DNA from 3 places in the Arthrobacter arabinosi genome. Region 1 is predicted to be linked to each of the others. Evidence: riboswitches for the same ligand, from Rfam matches in the RefSeq annotation. Region 1 holds a riboswitch; each other region holds the start of a gene.
What was found. Region 1 has a riboswitch for S-adenosylmethionine ahead of ACX80P_RS05055 (bifunctional o-acetylhomoserine/o-acetylserine sulfhydrylase). Riboswitches for the same ligand answer to the same signal wherever they lie in the genome.

Region 1 (5,494 bases):
AGCGGACGGCCCCGCGGGTTCCATCCCGGGACGGCGGATCACCGCCGAACTGCTGATCGTCTTCGGGCTCTCGCTCGGGCAGTCGGGCGTGTACGCCGCCGTGAGCCTGGCGGACAAGCTCACGCGCGGGCCGCTCGCCGGCCAGACCACCACCCTGAACCCGGTGCTGAACGAGCGCGAGTACTTCGACCTCGCCTATCAGCTGCTCGACATCCTCTTCGCGCTGGTGCCCGTGGCGCTCGTCCTGTTCCTGCTCGGCGGCTCCGGCGTCTCGGGTGTCCGGCGCCTGGGTCTCACCGTCGAGCAGCCGCTGCGCACCGTCGGCTTCGGAGTGGGCCTCGCCGCGATCATCGCCGTCGGCACGCTCGGGGTGTATGCGGGGGGCCGCGCGCTCGGGATCACGACGGCGATCGTGCCGGCCGCGCTCGACGACTACTGGTGGACGATCCCGGTGCTCGTCCTCTCCGCGCTCCGGCACGCGGTGCTCGAGGAGGTCATCGTCGTGGGCTACCTGTTCATCCGCCTGCGGGAGCTCGGCTGGTCCACACCGGCGATCATCGTCACGAGCTCCCTCATCCGCGGCAGCTACCACCTCTACCAGGGGTTCGGCCCGTTCATCGGGAACGTCCTGATGGGCGTGCTGTTCGCGTGGTTCTACACCCGGACGCGGCGCGTCATGCCCCTCGTGGTCGCCCATGCGCTCCTCGACATCACCGGGTTCGTCGGGTTCGCGCTGTTCGGGCCGGCCCTGGGGATCGGCGCGTGACCGGCTAGATCTCCACGCGCCCGTTCTGCGTCTCGAACGTCACCGACATGACGCCGGGCGTCCCGTTCGGGGCGATCCACTGGACCTGCACGCCGTCGAGGGTCTTCTCGACGTCCGTGCCGAGCCAGCGGGTGACACGCTCCGACGAGCCGGCGATGGTTAGGCAGTCCAGCTTCACCGACGCGGGGCGGGCCTTCGACGGGTGGAGGTCCTCCGTGCCGTCGTCCCAGCGGAGCAGGTAGGGGACCTGCGGGTCGGCGATGAGGCCCTTGATGCCGATCTGCTGCCAGGTGAGTTCCTGGCCGTCCGGGAACTTGCGGTTGCCGGGCACGGCGCTGCGTCCGAGGCGCTCCTCGAACGGTGCGAGATCGTCGACGGCGACGCACCAGCCCATCCAGCCCCCGCCCGCTTCCGAGCGGGCGCGGACCGCCTGGCCGAACGGCGCCTTGTCCGACGCCGGGTGGTTCAGGACCTCCACGACCTCCAGGTACTGGCCGTTGACCAGGGGGAAGATCATGTTCCGGGTGCCGAAGCGGGGGTGCACACCACCCTTCACCGGCTCGACGCCGAGCCTGGCCGAGATTCGATCGGCCGTCGCGGCAAGTCCGTCAGATTCGCAGGCATAAGATACATGGTCCAGGCGCATGCGGCTATCTTGGCACTAAGTGATCTGTGTCTCGACTAAGGCTTGCCTTACCCCGGGCGAGGGGCTCGGACAGCCGATCAGGAGCGGACTCCCCGTGCACGGGTGACGCGCCCGCAGGCGGCTTAACGGAGGGTCATACGCTTGCCGGATCCGCCCCGATCCGCTTTCATGAGTGCAGGTCATGAGTGCCAGCACACAGCCCCGGCTTGCTGGCCGGCAACCCTCCAACCGCGGTGGGGTGCCCCGGGTGAGGACCAGGTCCGGCGTCCCATCGGCGCCGTTCAAGCGCGGGCTCCTGCGGGGTCCGGTCTCCCGGTGCGGCATGCACCCGCCGGAGCCGGGCAGGCGGAGCCCCTGATCAGAGGGAACACCATGTCCAACGATTGGTCCTTCGAAACACGTCAGATCCACGCCGGCCAGGTGCCGGACGCGGCGACGGGGGCGCGTGCGCTCCCCATCTACCAGACGTCGTCGTTCGTCTTCCCGAGCGCGGAGAGTGCCGCGAACCGGTTCGCCCTCACGGAACTCGCCCCCATCTACACGCGGATCGGGAACCCGACCCAGGAGGCGGTGGAGACCCGCATCGCGAGCCTCGAAGGCGGCGTCGGCGCCCTGCTGCTGGCGTCCGGCCAGGCCGCGGAGACGTTCGCGGTGCTGAACATCGCGGAGGCGGGGGACCACATCGTGGCCAGCCCCAGTCTCTACGGCGGCACCTACAACCTCTTCAAGCACACGCTGAAGAAGTTCGGGATCGAGACCACGTTCGTCGAGGACCCGGACGACCTCGAGCAGTGGCGGGCCGCGGTCCGGCCGAACACCAAGCTGTTCTTCGGCGAGGTGGTCTCCAATCCGCGGCAGGACGTCCTCGACCTCGAAGCCGTCAGCGGCGTCGCCCACGAGCACGGCATCCCCCTGATCGTCGACAACACGCTCTCCACGCCGTACCTGATCCGTCCCATCGAATGGGGTGCCGACATCGTGGTGCACTCGGCGACCAAGTACCTCGGAGGGCATGGCAACGCCATCGCCGGAGTCATCGTGGACTCGGGTAACTTCGACTTCGCGCGGTACCCGGACCGGTTCCCCGGTTTCAACACGCCGGACGAGAGCTACCACGGGCTCGTGTACGCGCGCGATCTCGGGGTCGGCAGTGCGCTCGGCGCGAACCTCGCCTACATCCTCAAGGCACGGGTCCAGCTGCTGCGCGACCTCGGTTCCGCCGTCTCCCCGTTCAACGCCTTCCTGATCGCGCAGGGACTGGAGACCCTCAGCCTGCGCCTCGAACGCCACGTCCGGAACGCTCAGGCGGTCGCGGAGTGGCTGGAGGGGCACGACGACGTCGAGCGCGTCACCTACGCGGGGCTCCCGTCGAGTCCCTGGTACGAGCGCGGGAAGAAGTACGGGCCGATCGGCACGGGGGCGATCGTGAGCTTCGACATCGCCGGGGGACTGGACGCCGGCAAGCGCTTCGTCGACGGGCTCGAGCTCCACTCGCATGTCGCGAACGTGGGCGACGTCCGCTCGCTGGTCATCCACCCGGCATCGACGACGCACAGCCAGCTCGGGGCGGAGGCGCAGCTCACCGCGGGGGTGCGCCCCGGCCTGGTGCGGCTGTCCGTGGGGCTCGAGAACATCACCGACATCCTCGCCGACCTCGACGCGGGGTTCCGCGCCGCCAAGGGAGCCTGACCGTTCGTGACCACGTACCCTCCTGCTCCGCTGCCCTCCTGGCTCGGCGACGCGCCCCCGTGCGGGGACGGGCTGCTCCGCTTCGCGTCCATCGGCCCGCTGGTCCTCGAGACCGGGGGTGAGCTGCCCGACGTCCAGCTGGCCTTCGAGACCTGGGGCCGGCTGGACCGGGAGCGCTCCAACGCCGTCCTCGTGCAGCATGCCCTGACCGGCAGCTCGCACGTGGCCCGCGGCGCCTCGGAGGAGGAGGGCTGGTGGGACTCGCTCGTGGGCCCCGGCCGCACGGTGGACACCGATCGCTACTTCGTGGTGTCCGTCAACATGCTGGGAGGCTGCTACGGCTCGACGGGGCCGGCCAGCCCCGCGCCCGACGGCGGACCGTGGGGCGCACGGTTCCCCTTCGTCACCATCCGCGACGCGGTGCGCGCGGAGAGCCTCCTCGCCGACCAGCTCGGCATCGATCGCTGGCACTCCGTGCTCGGCGGGTCCATGGGCGGCGCCCGGGCCCTCGAGTGGGCCCTGATGTTCCCGCAGCGTGTGGAGAGGTGCGCCGTCATCGCCTGCACTGCCGCCAGTTCGGCCGAACAGATAGCGTTCGCCCAGGCGCAGCTGCAGGCCATCCGCCTCGACCCCGCCTACCGTGGCGGCGACTACTACGACGGCCCGCATCCGGATGCGGGCCTCGGCGTCGCCCGGCGGATCGCGCACATCACCTACCGGGCGGAGCAGGAACTCGAAGGCCGCTTCGGTCGCGCGGAGCAGGACGCCGAGCAGCCCCTCGGGGCCGTCCTGCCCGCCGACCGGGGCCGCTACCGGGTGGAGAGCTACCTGGACCACCAGGCCGACAAGCTCGTGGACCGCTTCGACGCCAACAGCTACGTGATCCTCACGGAGGCGCTCATGAGCCACGACGCGGCGCGCGGGCGGGGGAGCCTCGAGGACGTCCTCGGGGCGGCGACGTCGGAGTTCTTCATCGCCGCCGTGGATTCGGACCGGCTCTACTTCCCGTGGCAGTCGCACCGGCTCGCGGCAGGGCTGCCCGGCGACGTCCCCGTCCACGTGATCTCCTCGCCGATGGGCCACGACGCCTTCCTCACACAGATCCACCAGCTCGACGACCAGCTCCGATCCGCCTTCTACAGCCGGTAGCCGAGCCCCCCGACGAGGACCTAGGGTGGAAGTAAGCCTGCTTACGGTTTGGTGGCGGGCACGGCCGGGGCGTGGCTCCGGACGGATCGATCGGCGATGAAGAGGAGCTGTTCATGGAACTGAGCACGATTGGCTGGAACCAGGAAGCCCGCGACAAGATCCTGCTCGACGCGGATCGCGCGCTTCAGGAAGCGGTCCGGGAGGCCGCGGAGACCCTGGAGGGGAAGTCCCGCGACGAGGTCTACGAGTTCCTCTTCCAGAAGCTGCAGCCGCAGTTCGTGGACTTCAAGCCCGGGCCGGACCTCAGCGCCTGTGCCGATGCCGTGGCCAGCGGTGACGTCTCGCTCGACGGCTAGGACCCGCACGGCGGGCTAGTCCGCCGTGCCCGGCGGCATGCCGGGGCCGAAGATCGGCCCCGGCTCGGGACGCTTGGCGATCACGCCGTCGCCGGAGGACTGGTGCCGGAGCCGCCGCAGGACCCAGGGCGCGAAGTACCTGCGCGCCCAGACGAGGTCCTCGGCGCGCGCCGTCCGCCAGCTCCGCGCGGGCAGGTCCTTCGGCTGCAGGGGCAGCAGGGTGTGCGGGACCGCGAGGGTGTCGAGCACCATGGCGGCGATGGTGTGGTGCCCGAGGGGCGAGAAGTGCAGCCGGTCGGTGGACCACATCTGCGGGTTGGTCAGCTGGCGGAGCGCCCACATGTCGGCGACGACGGCCTCGTGCCGGGCCGCGATGGTGCGGAGATTCTCGTTGTAGATGGCTGTCTTCGACCGGATGGTCCCGAGGACCGTCTCGCGGACGTCGGGTCCCGTGAGCAGCACGATCGTCGCCCCCGACGCGGCGAGGGTCCCGACGACCGGGTCGAGTTTCTCGGCGAGCAGGTCCGGGTCCCCGCCGCGGCGCAGCAGGTCGTTGCCGCCGGCCGAGATGGTGACGAGGTCCGGGTGGAGCGCCAGGCCGGGTCCCACCTGCTGGTCGATGATCTGCTGCAGCAGGCGCCCGCGGACCGCGAGGTTCGCGTAGGCGAAGCCCTCCTGGCCGCGCGCGAGCTCCTCGGCGGTCCTGTCCGCCCAGCCCCGGTTACCCCCGATGCTCTCCGGGTTGGGGTCGCCGATGCCTTCCGTGAACGAATCGCCCAGCGCCACGTACCGGTGCCACGGATGCGCTTCGGGATCGGGCCCGGCATCGATGGCGCTCGGTAGCGGGGTCTCGGCATTGGAAGGGCTCACCGGGACATTCTGCAACCG
Region 2 (5,494 bases), on a different contig from region 1:
CTGGCGGTCGCTCTCGTACAGGCCCACGGCATGGTCAGGGACATCAGGCAGGGCCACTGGGGCGTGGACCTCCTGGCGCTGATGGCCATCATCGCGACAGCCGCGACCGGGGAGTACTACGCAAGCATCGTCGTCGTGCTCATGATCGCGAGTGGCCAGGCGCTGGACGAGTTCGCATCCGCCCGCGCCCAGACGCAGCTGCGGGCGCTCCTCGAGCGGGCCCCCCGATCCGCCCACCGGATCGCGGAGAGCGACCGCGGACCGACCGCTTCCGACGGAGCGCCCGACGGCGGCCCCATCGAGGATGTACCGATCGACGAACTCCAGGTGGGCGACCTCGTGCTGGTGAGGCCCGCGGAGGTCGTCCCGGCCGACGGGACGCTGCTCTCGGGCTCCGCCACCCTCGACGAATCCATGCTCACGGGCGAGAGCCTGCCCGTCGACCACGTGCGCGGCGCCCACATCCTCAGCGGATCCCTCAACGGCGCGGACGCACTGACCCTGCGCACGACAGCCACACCGGCGCAGTCGCAGTACAGCCAGATCGTCGCGCTCGTCGAGGAAGCCTCCGCCAGCCGCTCGCCGACGGTCAGGCTCGCCGACCGGTTCGCGGTCCCCTTCACCGCCGTCGCGCTGGTCCTCGCCGCCCTGGCGTGGTTCGCGAGTTCCGATCCCACCCGGGCCGCCGCGGTCCTGGTCGCGGCCACGCCCTGCCCCCTGCTCATCGCCGCCCCCGTCGCGTTCCTCGGCGGCATCAGCAGGGCCGCCCGGGCGGGGATCATCATCAGGAGCACCCAGGCCCTGGAGCAGCTCGCCCGGGCCCGGAGCGTGGCCTTCGACAAGACCGGCACCCTGACCTCCGGCACGCCGCTGGTCGGCGCGATCCTGCTCTCGCCGACGGCCGGACCCCTCAGCGAGGGCGAGGTCCTGGCTCTTGCCGCATCCGCGGAGCAGTACTCCACGCATGTCCTGGCCGCCGCCATCACCGCCGAAGCCGCAGAGCGCGGGCTGACCCTCCATCCTGTGAGCGGGGCACAGGAGGTCGCCACCGACGGCGTGCGCGCGCAGGTCGCGGGGACGACGGTCACCGTCGGCAAACGCCGCTTCCTGGAAAGCCTCGTGGGGCGTGTCCCGGCCCCGCCCCTCTCGCCGGGTGAGACTGCCGTCTACGTGGGGGTCGGCGAGCGCTTCGCCGGGGTCATCATCCTGCGGGACGCCCTGCGCAGCGCAGCGCCCGCCACGGTCAGCTCGCTCGTCGCGCTCGGTGTGCGCGACGTGCTCATGCTCACCGGCGACGTCGAAGCCACTGCACGCCACATCGCGCGGGAGGCCGGAGTGTCCACCATCCACACCGACTGCCTTCCCTCCGACAAGGTGGAGATCGTCCGGACCCTCCCCGGACGCCCGGTGATCATGGTGGGCGACGGCGTCAACGACGCCCCGGTCCTCGCGGCCGCCGACGTCGGGATCGCCATGGGTGCGCGGGGGTCGACGGCGGCCAGCGAATCGGCGGAGGTCATCATCACCGTCGACGACCTCGCGAAAGTCACCGAGGCCGTGCTCATCGGGAAACGCACCCTGCGGATAGCGCTGCAGAGCATCGGGATCGGCATTGCGCTGAGCCTCCTGCTGATGGTGTGCGCAGCGCTGGGGCTCGTCCCCCCACTGGCCGGCGCCTTCGGGCAGGAGGGCATCGATCTGCTGACGATCCTCTACGCTCTGCGTGCGGCACGCTCACCCCGGTCCGAGGCCCCGCCGGCGCCCGTACCGCCCGCCTCCTCGCCGCCGTCCGGCTCTCCGACCGCAGGTACGCGAACCCAGTAGGGACATTGTTCCCTACTGCTGACGCTGACGGCGCCGCATCCTTGAGGGGTCAGACACCCAACGATTCGTCGAAGGAAAACGGTCATGTCCTCCTCCGCACTCAACCCCAAGCGTGCCCATGCCCATTCGGGCGTCGCGTCACGCACATTGGCCCTCGTTGCCGGGGGGCTGATGCTTCTGATCGGGGTACTCAGTCTCATCCCGGGAATCACCTCGAACTACAACACCCTGGCCTTCGCGAGCAACTCCTCCGCGTTGTTCCTCGGCATCTTCCAGACAAGCGTCCTGCTGAGTGTCCTCTACGCACTCGTGGGCGCCGCCGGCATCGTCCTGGCGCGGCAACCGGTCGAAGCACGCTACTACCTTCTCGGAGCAGGCGTCTTCTTCCTGGTGCTCTGGATCTACGGCCTCTTCGTGACTGCCGACGTCGCCGCCAACTTCCTGTCCATCAACGCAGCCACCAACTGGGCGAACCTGGTGCTCGGTATCGTGTTGGTGGTCGGCGGCGCGCTCGCCTCGACCGACGTCGAGGAGCACGCCGGGACGTAGTATCTCCGGCACCCGCACGATCGGCGTCTTCCACAGGGGGTCCCCGCCAACCACGGTTCGGCGGGGACCTTCTTCTGCCGTCCTTCCGGACCGTGCACGTTTCCGGAATGACCGCGCCGCATTCCGACGGTCACATTACTTCTTCTTCGCCGCCCGACGCTTTTTCGTGCCTATAGTAATTCCAGCTTCAAGAGATGCGGTCGCCAAGCTCCGACTGGGCCGCACACCAACCCCATGTTCCCGGGTGGTTCGGATGACGAAGCGGCCTCCGCCATGGCACTTTGTGCCGGTCCGGCGCAGGCAAGAGCACTGCGAAAGGCACTCACCGTGAGTTGTACGGCCCTCCCCTAGCACGAACCCGGCGCCTTTCGTGCGTCTGCCCCCTTTCTCTTCATTTCCCGACGCATTGCGCTGCGCGCTGCGCCGGAACGTCCCCGAGGAATTCCCCATGAATGCATCAGTAATTCCCCCTGCCCGGAATCAGCCGCTCTTCCGGCATCTCACGGCGCTGTCAGCCGTCACCGTCGCGGTCCTGCTCAGCGGTTGCGCCGGCCCGGCGGACTCCTCGTCGGCGCCGGACGCCGAGCCGGTGTCCGGCGGCATCCTCGACGTCTCCATCTCGGCCGAGCCGGGTTGCCTCGACGGCCACGGCATCTCCGCCACCCAGCAGCAGTTCCTCGGCCGCCTCATCTACGACAACGTGGTGACGCTCGACGAGGACGGGGACATCGCACCCCACCTCGCCGAGTCCTGGGACGTCTCCCCGGACGGCAGAACCTACACGTTCCACCTCAAGGAGGGCGTCACGTTCAGCGACGGCTCGCCCTGGAACGCCGAGGTCCTCGGGCAGAACTTCGAACACATGAGGGACCCCGCCACGAAGTCCCCCCTCGCCGCCGCGTACATCGCCCCGTACGTGGACGGGACGGTGATCGACGAGTACACCTTCGAGGCCCACCTCGCGTACCCCTACACGCCGTTCCTCTACACGCTCGCGCAGTCGTGGCTCGGCATGAACTCGGGCAAGGCCATCGCCGAGTCGCCGGAGACGCTGTGCCAGAAGCCCATCGGTACCGGCCCGTTCACCGTCGCCGACTACAAGCCGGGCCAGAGCATCAGCTACACCAAGCGGGCCGGCTACGACTGGGCGCCCGAGTGGCTCGAGGGTGACGGTGAGGCGTACCTCGACGGCGTCGAGGTCACCCTCGTCAGCGAACCCGTCATCCGCCACCAGTCCCTCGTCTCGGGCCAGTACGACCTGACGGAGAACCTCGCACCGCAGAACGCCGCCGCGGTGCAGGCGGACCCGGACTTCACCTACGAGAACCTGCCCCGCACCGGCAGCCCCTACGTGCTCAGCTTCAACCTCAACCGTGCGCCGTTCGACGACCTCGCGGTCCGGCAGGCCTTCGCTGCCGCAGTGGACACGGAAGCCGTCACGGAGAGCCTCGGCTTCGGCACCTACACCCCGATCGACGGCTTCCTGTCGAAGGAGAGCAGGTACTACGACCCGTCCGTGGAAGGCGTCCTGACCTACGACCCCGAGCGGGCGAACCAACTGCTCGACGACGCCGGCTGGACCGGGCGGGACGACGAGGGCTTCCGCACCAGGGACGGGAAGCGGCTCACGGTCGAGGTGCCCACGGTGGAGAGTTCCACGCCGAGCCCGCTGCTCGTGCAGCTCCAGGGTGAGGCGCGGAAGGTCGGCTTCGACCTCCGGATCAACCAGCTCCCCCAGGCGCAACTCACCGAACTCCGCTACGCGGGGGACTACGACGCCCTGGCCGGCGTGTGGCACACCAACACCACCGACGTCCTGTTCATCCGCTACCACTCCTCCGAGATCACGGGTGAGCGGATCGGCCAGAACTCGTCCCACGTCGACGACCCGCACCTCGACGACCTGCTGGAGACGGCCCGCGAGGCCGACGACGGCCCCGTCGCACAGGAGGCCTACTCGAAGGCCCAGCACCGGTTGCTCGAGATCGTGCCGGGCGTACCGCTGTACGAGAACCCGAGCCAGTTCGCCTACGCGAACACCGTGCGCGACGTCGCGGTGGACACCTCGCACCCCGTGCCGGTCCTCACCTACGCGTGGAAGGCCGAGTAGGTGGCCGTGCTCCGACGCGTCCTCACGCGACTCGCCGTCGGCGTCGGCGTCCTCTGGGGCGCCGCGACGCTGACCTTCCTCGCGGTGTACCTGATCCCGGGCGACACGGCGCTGCTCATCCTCGGCGGTCCCGACGCCCGGCCCACCGCCGAGACCCTCGCGCAGGTCCGGGCCGACTACCTCCTGGACCAGCCCTTCCCCGTCCAGTACGGCAGCTACCTCGGGAACCTCCTGCAGGGCGACCTCGGGCAGTCCTACCGGCTGCGCCTTCCCGTCACGGAAGCGATCGGGCAGCAGATCGGCGCGACGGCGGCACTCGCGGCAGCCGCCGTCGTCGTGGCCCTGCCCCTCACGCTCGCGGTCGCCGTGCTGTCCGCCCAGCGGGCGCCCTGGATCCGGTCGATCGTCTCCGGCATCGAGGTGGTCTTCGCCGCGACGCCGACGTTCATCATCGGCTTCGCGCTGCTGATCGTCTTCTCGTTCACCCTGCACTGGTTCCCCATCGGCGGGAACCAGGGCATCGCCGCCCTGGTGCTCCCTGCCCTCACCCTGGCACTGGCGATCTTCGGGACGCTGTCGCAGGTCCTCCGGAACGAACTCGAGGGCGTCCTGGAGCAACCATTCATCCTGACGGCCCGCTCACGGGGCATGCGCGACCTCCCGGTCCGGATCCGGCACGCCCTCCGGCACGCGGCCATCCCCGTCCTGACCATGTCCGGGTTCGTCGTCGCCGCACTGCTCGGCGGGTCGGTGGTCGTCGAGACCCTGTTCAGCCGGCAGGGTATCGGGTCGCTCACCCTGGCCTCGGTCTACAACAAGGACCTGCCGGTCATCATCGGGATCGTCCTGCTCGCGGCTGCGGTCTACGTCGTCGTGAACCTCCTGATCGACCTCCTGTACACGCTCATCGACCCGAAAGTGGTAACGGCATGAGCATCGCCTCACGCACCCTCCCGCCTGCCATCGCACCCCTGGCCGCACCCCCCGCACAGCGGGCAGTCCTTCGAGGTC
Region 3 (5,494 bases), 440 kb from region 1:
CCGATCCGGTGCTCGGGCCGGTCCGGACGACACGGGACCTGCTGCTCGTCGCCCAGCTCGTCAATGCCGTCGCCGCCGGCCTGCCCGGCGCACCCGTCGTCCGGGTGACCGGAGAACGGTGGATCGTTGCGGGGAGCACGGGACGGACGAGCGCGTGCGACACCGTCCGTGAGCTGTGGGACGCGGTGGTCGAGCACTCCGAGCGGACGGGCGCGGCCTCCTGCATCGTCGAGCGGGTGGCCCGGATCCTGCCCGGCGCGTCCCCGCTCGCCGATCGGGTGCTGCGTGAAGGCATGGCAGCAGTACGAGACGTCCGCAGGGGCGCTGCCGTCTCCTAGGTTCGGCCCCGTCCGCTGCCTCCGGCTGGCGGGTGGGGCCGTCGTCGTTCCTGGGGCTTCCGTCCTGGGCGGGGCCGTCGTCGTTTCCTGGGCTTCCCCGGCTGCGGGGAGGCCCGCGCCGTCGTGCACGGGTTCGACGTGTCGGAGCGCGTGTCGACCTGCGACACGCCGTCTGTTGCGCCGTTGGCCCCGCGACGGCAGGCACGACGCCGCGGCTGCAGCACCGTGCCGAGCCCAGTCTTCCCTCAGGTTTCCCCAAGGACTCGCGACACGCCCCCCATCCTGCGGCAACAGCACAGCAGGATGGGACGGACATCAGTCGGCGGGGGGAAGCGCGGGGCGCATGGGGGCAATGGATCGTGAGTGGTACCACGAGGGCCGCGACGCACGGCTGGAGGCCGTCCGGCGGTCGCCGTCGGGCAGGATCCCGCAGTGGTCGCTCGACGACGCCCTCGGCACGCCGTCCGCCCCCCCACCCTGGCGGGCCGCACCGGTGTACGGGCCGCCCCGGAAGCACTCGTCGCCCGGTCGAAGGCGCCGGAAGCGGCGCTTCGGCACGGTGGCCGCCCTGCTCCTGATCGCAGCCCTGTACGCGACGCCGCCGCTGTTCGACCGCTTCGTCCTGCCGGTCGCGCTGCCCTACGTGCCGGGCGCCGACGTCCCGCCGCGCGGAGTCGAGGCCAGCGACATTCCGCTGGGGACGCCCCCACCCGCACCGGCGTCGACGGCGTTCACGCTGATGGACTCGCCCGTCGAGGACCAGCCATGGGTGGCCTACGATCCGTGCCGGCCCGTGCACTACGTCGTCCGGCCGGACAACGCCCCGATCGGGTCGGAGGGGCTGGTACAGGAGGCCGTGGCGGCGGTGTCGGCCGCCACGGGCCTGCGGTTCGTCGACGACGGCACGACGACGGAGGCGCCCAGCGAGGAGCGCGACCTCTACCAGCCGGAGCTGTACGGGAAGGCGTGGGTGCCGGTGCTCTTCACCTGGACCAGTGAGGCGGAGATCCCGGGCCTGGCCGGGGACGTCGCCGGGCTGGGCGGCAGCGACTACGCCCAGGCACCCGGGCAACCGCTGGTGTACGTGGGCGGGCAGGTGCAGCTCGACACGACCGACGCGGCCACCTCCCTCGGTTACCCGGACGGGCGCGCGTACCTGCGGGCGACGATCATGCATGAGCTCGCGCACGTCGTCGGGCTCGATCATGTGGATGACCCCGGTCAGCTGATGTATGCGGAGAACGTCGGACAGCTCTCCTTCGGGGAGGGCGATCTCGCCGGTCTCGCGCTTCTCGGCACGGGTCCCTGCGCACCCGGACTCTGACGTCGACCAGGGTGACTGGCACACGTGGTACCCGCACCGCATCCCCGGAAAAATTGCTCGCCGACCGAGGAAAAACCCGCCACGTCCCGTGAACCACGTAAATTAGGGAGATGAGCAATGACGCCCTCCCTTCTGCCGTCCAGTCGTTCGATCCCGACGGCGGCAGCAACCAGTCTGCCGAGGCGCTCGAAGCGCTGATCGAGACGGTCGAGAGGGAAGTCGCCGAACTCCAGTTCACCCGCTTCACGAACGACGACGCCGTCGCCCTGGGGCAGTTGCTCGTCCAGCTCGGGGTAGGACGCAACCTGCCGATCGCGGTCTGCATCCGGCGGCCGGACCACATCCTGTTCCGTGCCGCGCTCGACGGCACCACGCCCGACAACGACTACTGGCTCGACGCCAAGAGCCTCACGGCCGAACGCTATCTCGTTCCCTCCCTGCTCGTCGGCCTCCGCGGGCGGCGGAACGGAGGGCGCGTGGAGGACGATCCCCTGTTCGACACGACGATCTACGCAGCGCATGGCGGCTCGTTCCCCCTGTACATCAAGGACGTCGGCCCCGTTGCCACCGTGACCGTCTCCGGCCTTCCGCAGCTCGAGGACCACAGGCTCGTCGTCGAGGCGCTGCGCACCTTCCACGCGGCCGACGGACTGTAAGCCGCTCGACGGCGCTCTGGCGCGGATCACGGCGGCGCGGTGTGGCCCTGTGCCTCCTCCCGTAACGCTGCGTGACCGATTGTGACGGGGGCCTCTGGCGTCCCCGCCGTCCCGTGCGCTTAGCTGGACCCATAACCATCCCGAGCGGCCGAGAGACCTGGATCGACGACGCCGCAGCAACCCTCCCCGTGTAGCAACGGGGAACGGTGCTACTGCCAGGACCGATGGAGAAGCTACTCGCTTTCGTTGGTCTGTCCCTCCGTGCTCCTGCATGCCCGGGGCGCCTGCCGGCGACCTGTATCAGCCCTCCATCGGGCGATGATTCAGGAGCACCGCGTGAGAACAGCAAGTCCCAGCACCGCCACTCCCCGGCCCACCCGCCGATCCCCCCGCCCGCCTGCACCCCACCCCTCCGCACCCCGCAGCATCGCCCTGCTCGCCGCGGCGGCGGGACTGGTCCTCACCACGAGCGGCTGCGGGGGGTCAGCGGCCGCCGGCGAGGACGACACCTTCGTGTTCGCCACGGGCAAGGACATCTCCTGCCTGGACCCCCACGTCAACGGCGACATGCCACAGGCATCCATCGCGGCGAACTACCTCGACTCACTGGTCTCCCAGGACAGCGAGGGCGCCATCCACCCATGGCTGGCCGCGGACTGGTCGGTCTCCGAGGACGGCCTCACCTACACCTTCACCATGCGCGACGACGTCTGGTTCACCGACGGCACCAAGCTCACCGCGGAGGCGGTCAAGGCCAACCTCGACCACATGATCGATCCCGACACGCAGTCCGGGACGGCCGGCGGCTACCTCACGCCGTACGTGGGCACGGAGGTCGTGGACGAGACCACGGCCGTCGTCACCCTCAACCGCCCGTACGCGGCGTTCCTCGAGGTGCTCGCGCAGCCGTTCCTCGGCATAGAATCACCGGCGGCGCTCGAGCGCCCCCAGGCCGAGAACTGCAACGCTCCCGTGGGGACCGGACCCTACAGGATCGTGGACTACGTACCCCAGTCCAGGGTCAGCCTGGTCCGGAACGAGGACTACAACTCGGCCCCGCCGTACGCGCAGCACGAGGGTCCCGCGCACATCGAGAAGATCGAATGGAGGATCGTCCCGGAGGACTCCACGCGCTACGGACTCCTGCGGGCCGGTCAGGTCGATGCCCTGGACCTCATGCCGTCCGTCCATGTCGACGAGGCCGGGGCGGACCCGAACGTCGAGCTGATCCTGCAGGACAGGCCGGGCAATCCGACCAACCTGATCCTCAACACGACGCGTGCACCGTTCGACGACATCGACGTCCGCAAGGCGTTCCTGCGCAGCGCGTACGTCGACGCCGGCATCACCAGCGTCTACTTCGGCACCGTGACGCGGGCCGGCGGGCCGCTGAGCTCCGCCACCGGCTTCTACTCCCCCGACTTCGAGCACGTCTACGATCCCGACCCGGAGGAGGCCTCGCGCCTGCTCGACGAGGCCGGCTGGACGGAGCGCGACGACGAAGGCTACCGCGTGAAGAACGGCGAGCGCCTGACCGTCCACTTCCCCTACACACCCGGCGCGTGGCCCGCCGCGCATCAGGCCCTCGTCACGCAGATCCAGGCGACGGCGAAGAAGGCCGGGTTCGAGGTACTCATCGAGAACGGGGACGGCGCGACCGTCAGCGAACTCGGCAACACCTTCGACTACGACCTCCGTGCCGACTACTGGAACACCAACACGGCCGACGTCCTGCGGATCGTGTTCTCCTCCGAGTACACGGAATCAGCGGGCTTCGTACCCAACGGATCGGGCTTCCGCAACCCGGAGCTGGACGGCATCCTCAACGACGCCCTCGCCACGGACGATCCCACGCAACGCGCGGACCTGTACTACCGGGCGCAGCAGATCGTGAGCGACAACGCCCTGCAGCTGCCCCTCTACAACCAGGCCAGCCAGGTGGCACTCCGGAGCGACCGCTACCGGAACCTCGCCCTCGAGCCGAGCCTGTCCCTCCCCTACCTCTACGACGTCACGACGGTGGATTCCGAATGAGCACCCAGTCCCTCGATTCCCTCACTGCAGCACCCCGCACGACGGCGACCGCCGGTACCGCCGGAAAGGTCATCGCGAGGCGGGCGGCCGGTAGCCTGTTCGTCCTCTGGGCGGCGGTGACCCTCACGTTCTTCGTCCTGCGCCTGACTCCGGGCGATCCGATCACGGCGATCCTCGGCGGTGCGGGCTCCTCGCCGTCCGCGGACACGGTCGCGGCGGTCCGCGCCGAGTACGGGCTCGACCAGCCCGTCCCCGTCCAGTACCTCTCCTATCTCGGCGACCTCGTCACGGGCGACTTCGGCGTCTCGTACATCTTCAAGGTCCCTGTCCTGGAGATCATCGGGCCGCAGATCCTGCCGACGCTGCAGCTCGCCGGGCTCGCCCTTCTCTTCGCCTGGGTGATCGCCCTCGCGTGCACCCTCCTGACGGTCGGCCGGGGGCGCGCGCTCGACGGCGCCGGCCGTGCCGTCGAGGTGTTCTTCGCCTCCCTCCCCCAGTTCTGGGTGGGCATCATGCTCGCCGTGGTCTTCGCGGTCACCCTCGGCTGGTTCCCTGTGGCCGGCAACGACGGCTTCCGGTCGCTCGTGCTCCCGGCGCTCTCCCTCGCGATCCCCCTGGCCGGGTTCATCGCCCAGGTCACCCGGTCCTCGTTCGAGGACGCCCTCGCCCAGCCGTTCGTCCTGAGCGCCCGGGCCCGCGGCCTGAGCGACACCGCCGTCCGGCTGACCCACGCCCTCCGCCACGCGATCCTGCCCGGCATCACCCTCTCCGCCTGGGCCGTGGGCTCCCTCGTGAGTTCCGCGGTCGTCGCGGAGATCATCTTCGCCCGGCCCGGGCTGGGCCGGTCCCTCGTGGACGCCATCGTGAACCGCGACCTGCCCGTCACCCTCGCCGTGGTGGTCATCATCGCCGCGGTCTACATCCTCGTGAACCTCGTGGTGGACGTCCTCTACCGCGTGGTCGACCCCCGCACGAACCCGAAGGGATCCGCAGCATGAGCCTCACCCTCGACCCCACGACGACGGCGGAGGGCGGCGCCCATGTCCCCGCCGCGCCGCCCGCTCCATCCCGCGCCCGACGCCTCGTCCGCACCACCCCGATCGGGGTCTGGATCGCTGCCGCACTGCTCACCTTCCTCGTGC

Region 2: another riboswitch for S-adenosylmethionine. It lies ahead of ACX80P_RS02265 (ABC transporter substrate-binding protein); the one in region 1 lies ahead of ACX80P_RS05055 (bifunctional o-acetylhomoserine/o-acetylserine sulfhydrylase).
Region 3: another riboswitch for S-adenosylmethionine. It lies ahead of ACX80P_RS07000 (ABC transporter substrate-binding protein); the one in region 1 lies ahead of ACX80P_RS05055 (bifunctional o-acetylhomoserine/o-acetylserine sulfhydrylase).

Annotation. Positions count from the first base shown of each region.
Region 1 is NZ_JBTNDF010000002.1:169,396-174,889, reverse strand. Features, by position in the region: gene ACX80P_RS05065 (CPBP family intramembrane glutamic endopeptidase) at 1-766, shown strand, start outside; gene ACX80P_RS05060 (VOC family protein) at 771-1,412, opposite strand; SAM riboswitch class IV at 1,590-1,706, shown strand; gene ACX80P_RS05055 (bifunctional o-acetylhomoserine/o-acetylserine sulfhydrylase) at 1,785-3,101, shown strand; gene metX (homoserine O-acetyltransferase MetX) at 3,108-4,250, shown strand; gene ACX80P_RS05045 (hypothetical protein) at 4,364-4,606, shown strand; gene ACX80P_RS05040 (SGNH/GDSL hydrolase family protein) at 4,622-5,437, opposite strand.
Region 2 is NZ_JBTNDF010000001.1:471,635-477,128, reverse strand. Features, by position in the region: gene ACX80P_RS02275 (heavy metal translocating P-type ATPase) at 1-1,824, shown strand, start outside; gene ACX80P_RS02270 (DUF4383 domain-containing protein) at 1,909-2,373, shown strand; SAM riboswitch class IV at 2,559-2,686, shown strand; gene ACX80P_RS02265 (ABC transporter substrate-binding protein) at 2,822-4,483, shown strand; gene ACX80P_RS02260 (ABC transporter permease) at 4,484-5,416, shown strand; gene ACX80P_RS02255 (ABC transporter permease) at 5,413-5,494, shown strand, end outside.
Region 3 is NZ_JBTNDF010000002.1:606,693-612,186, forward strand. Features, by position in the region: gene ACX80P_RS06985 (hypothetical protein) at 1-338, shown strand, start outside; gene ACX80P_RS06990 (matrixin family metalloprotease) at 691-1,662, shown strand; gene ACX80P_RS06995 (heme-degrading domain-containing protein) at 1,773-2,318, shown strand; SAM riboswitch class I at 2,451-2,549, shown strand; gene ACX80P_RS07000 (ABC transporter substrate-binding protein) at 2,655-4,352, shown strand; gene ACX80P_RS07005 (ABC transporter permease) at 4,349-5,350, shown strand; gene ACX80P_RS07010 (ABC transporter permease) at 5,347-5,494, shown strand, end outside.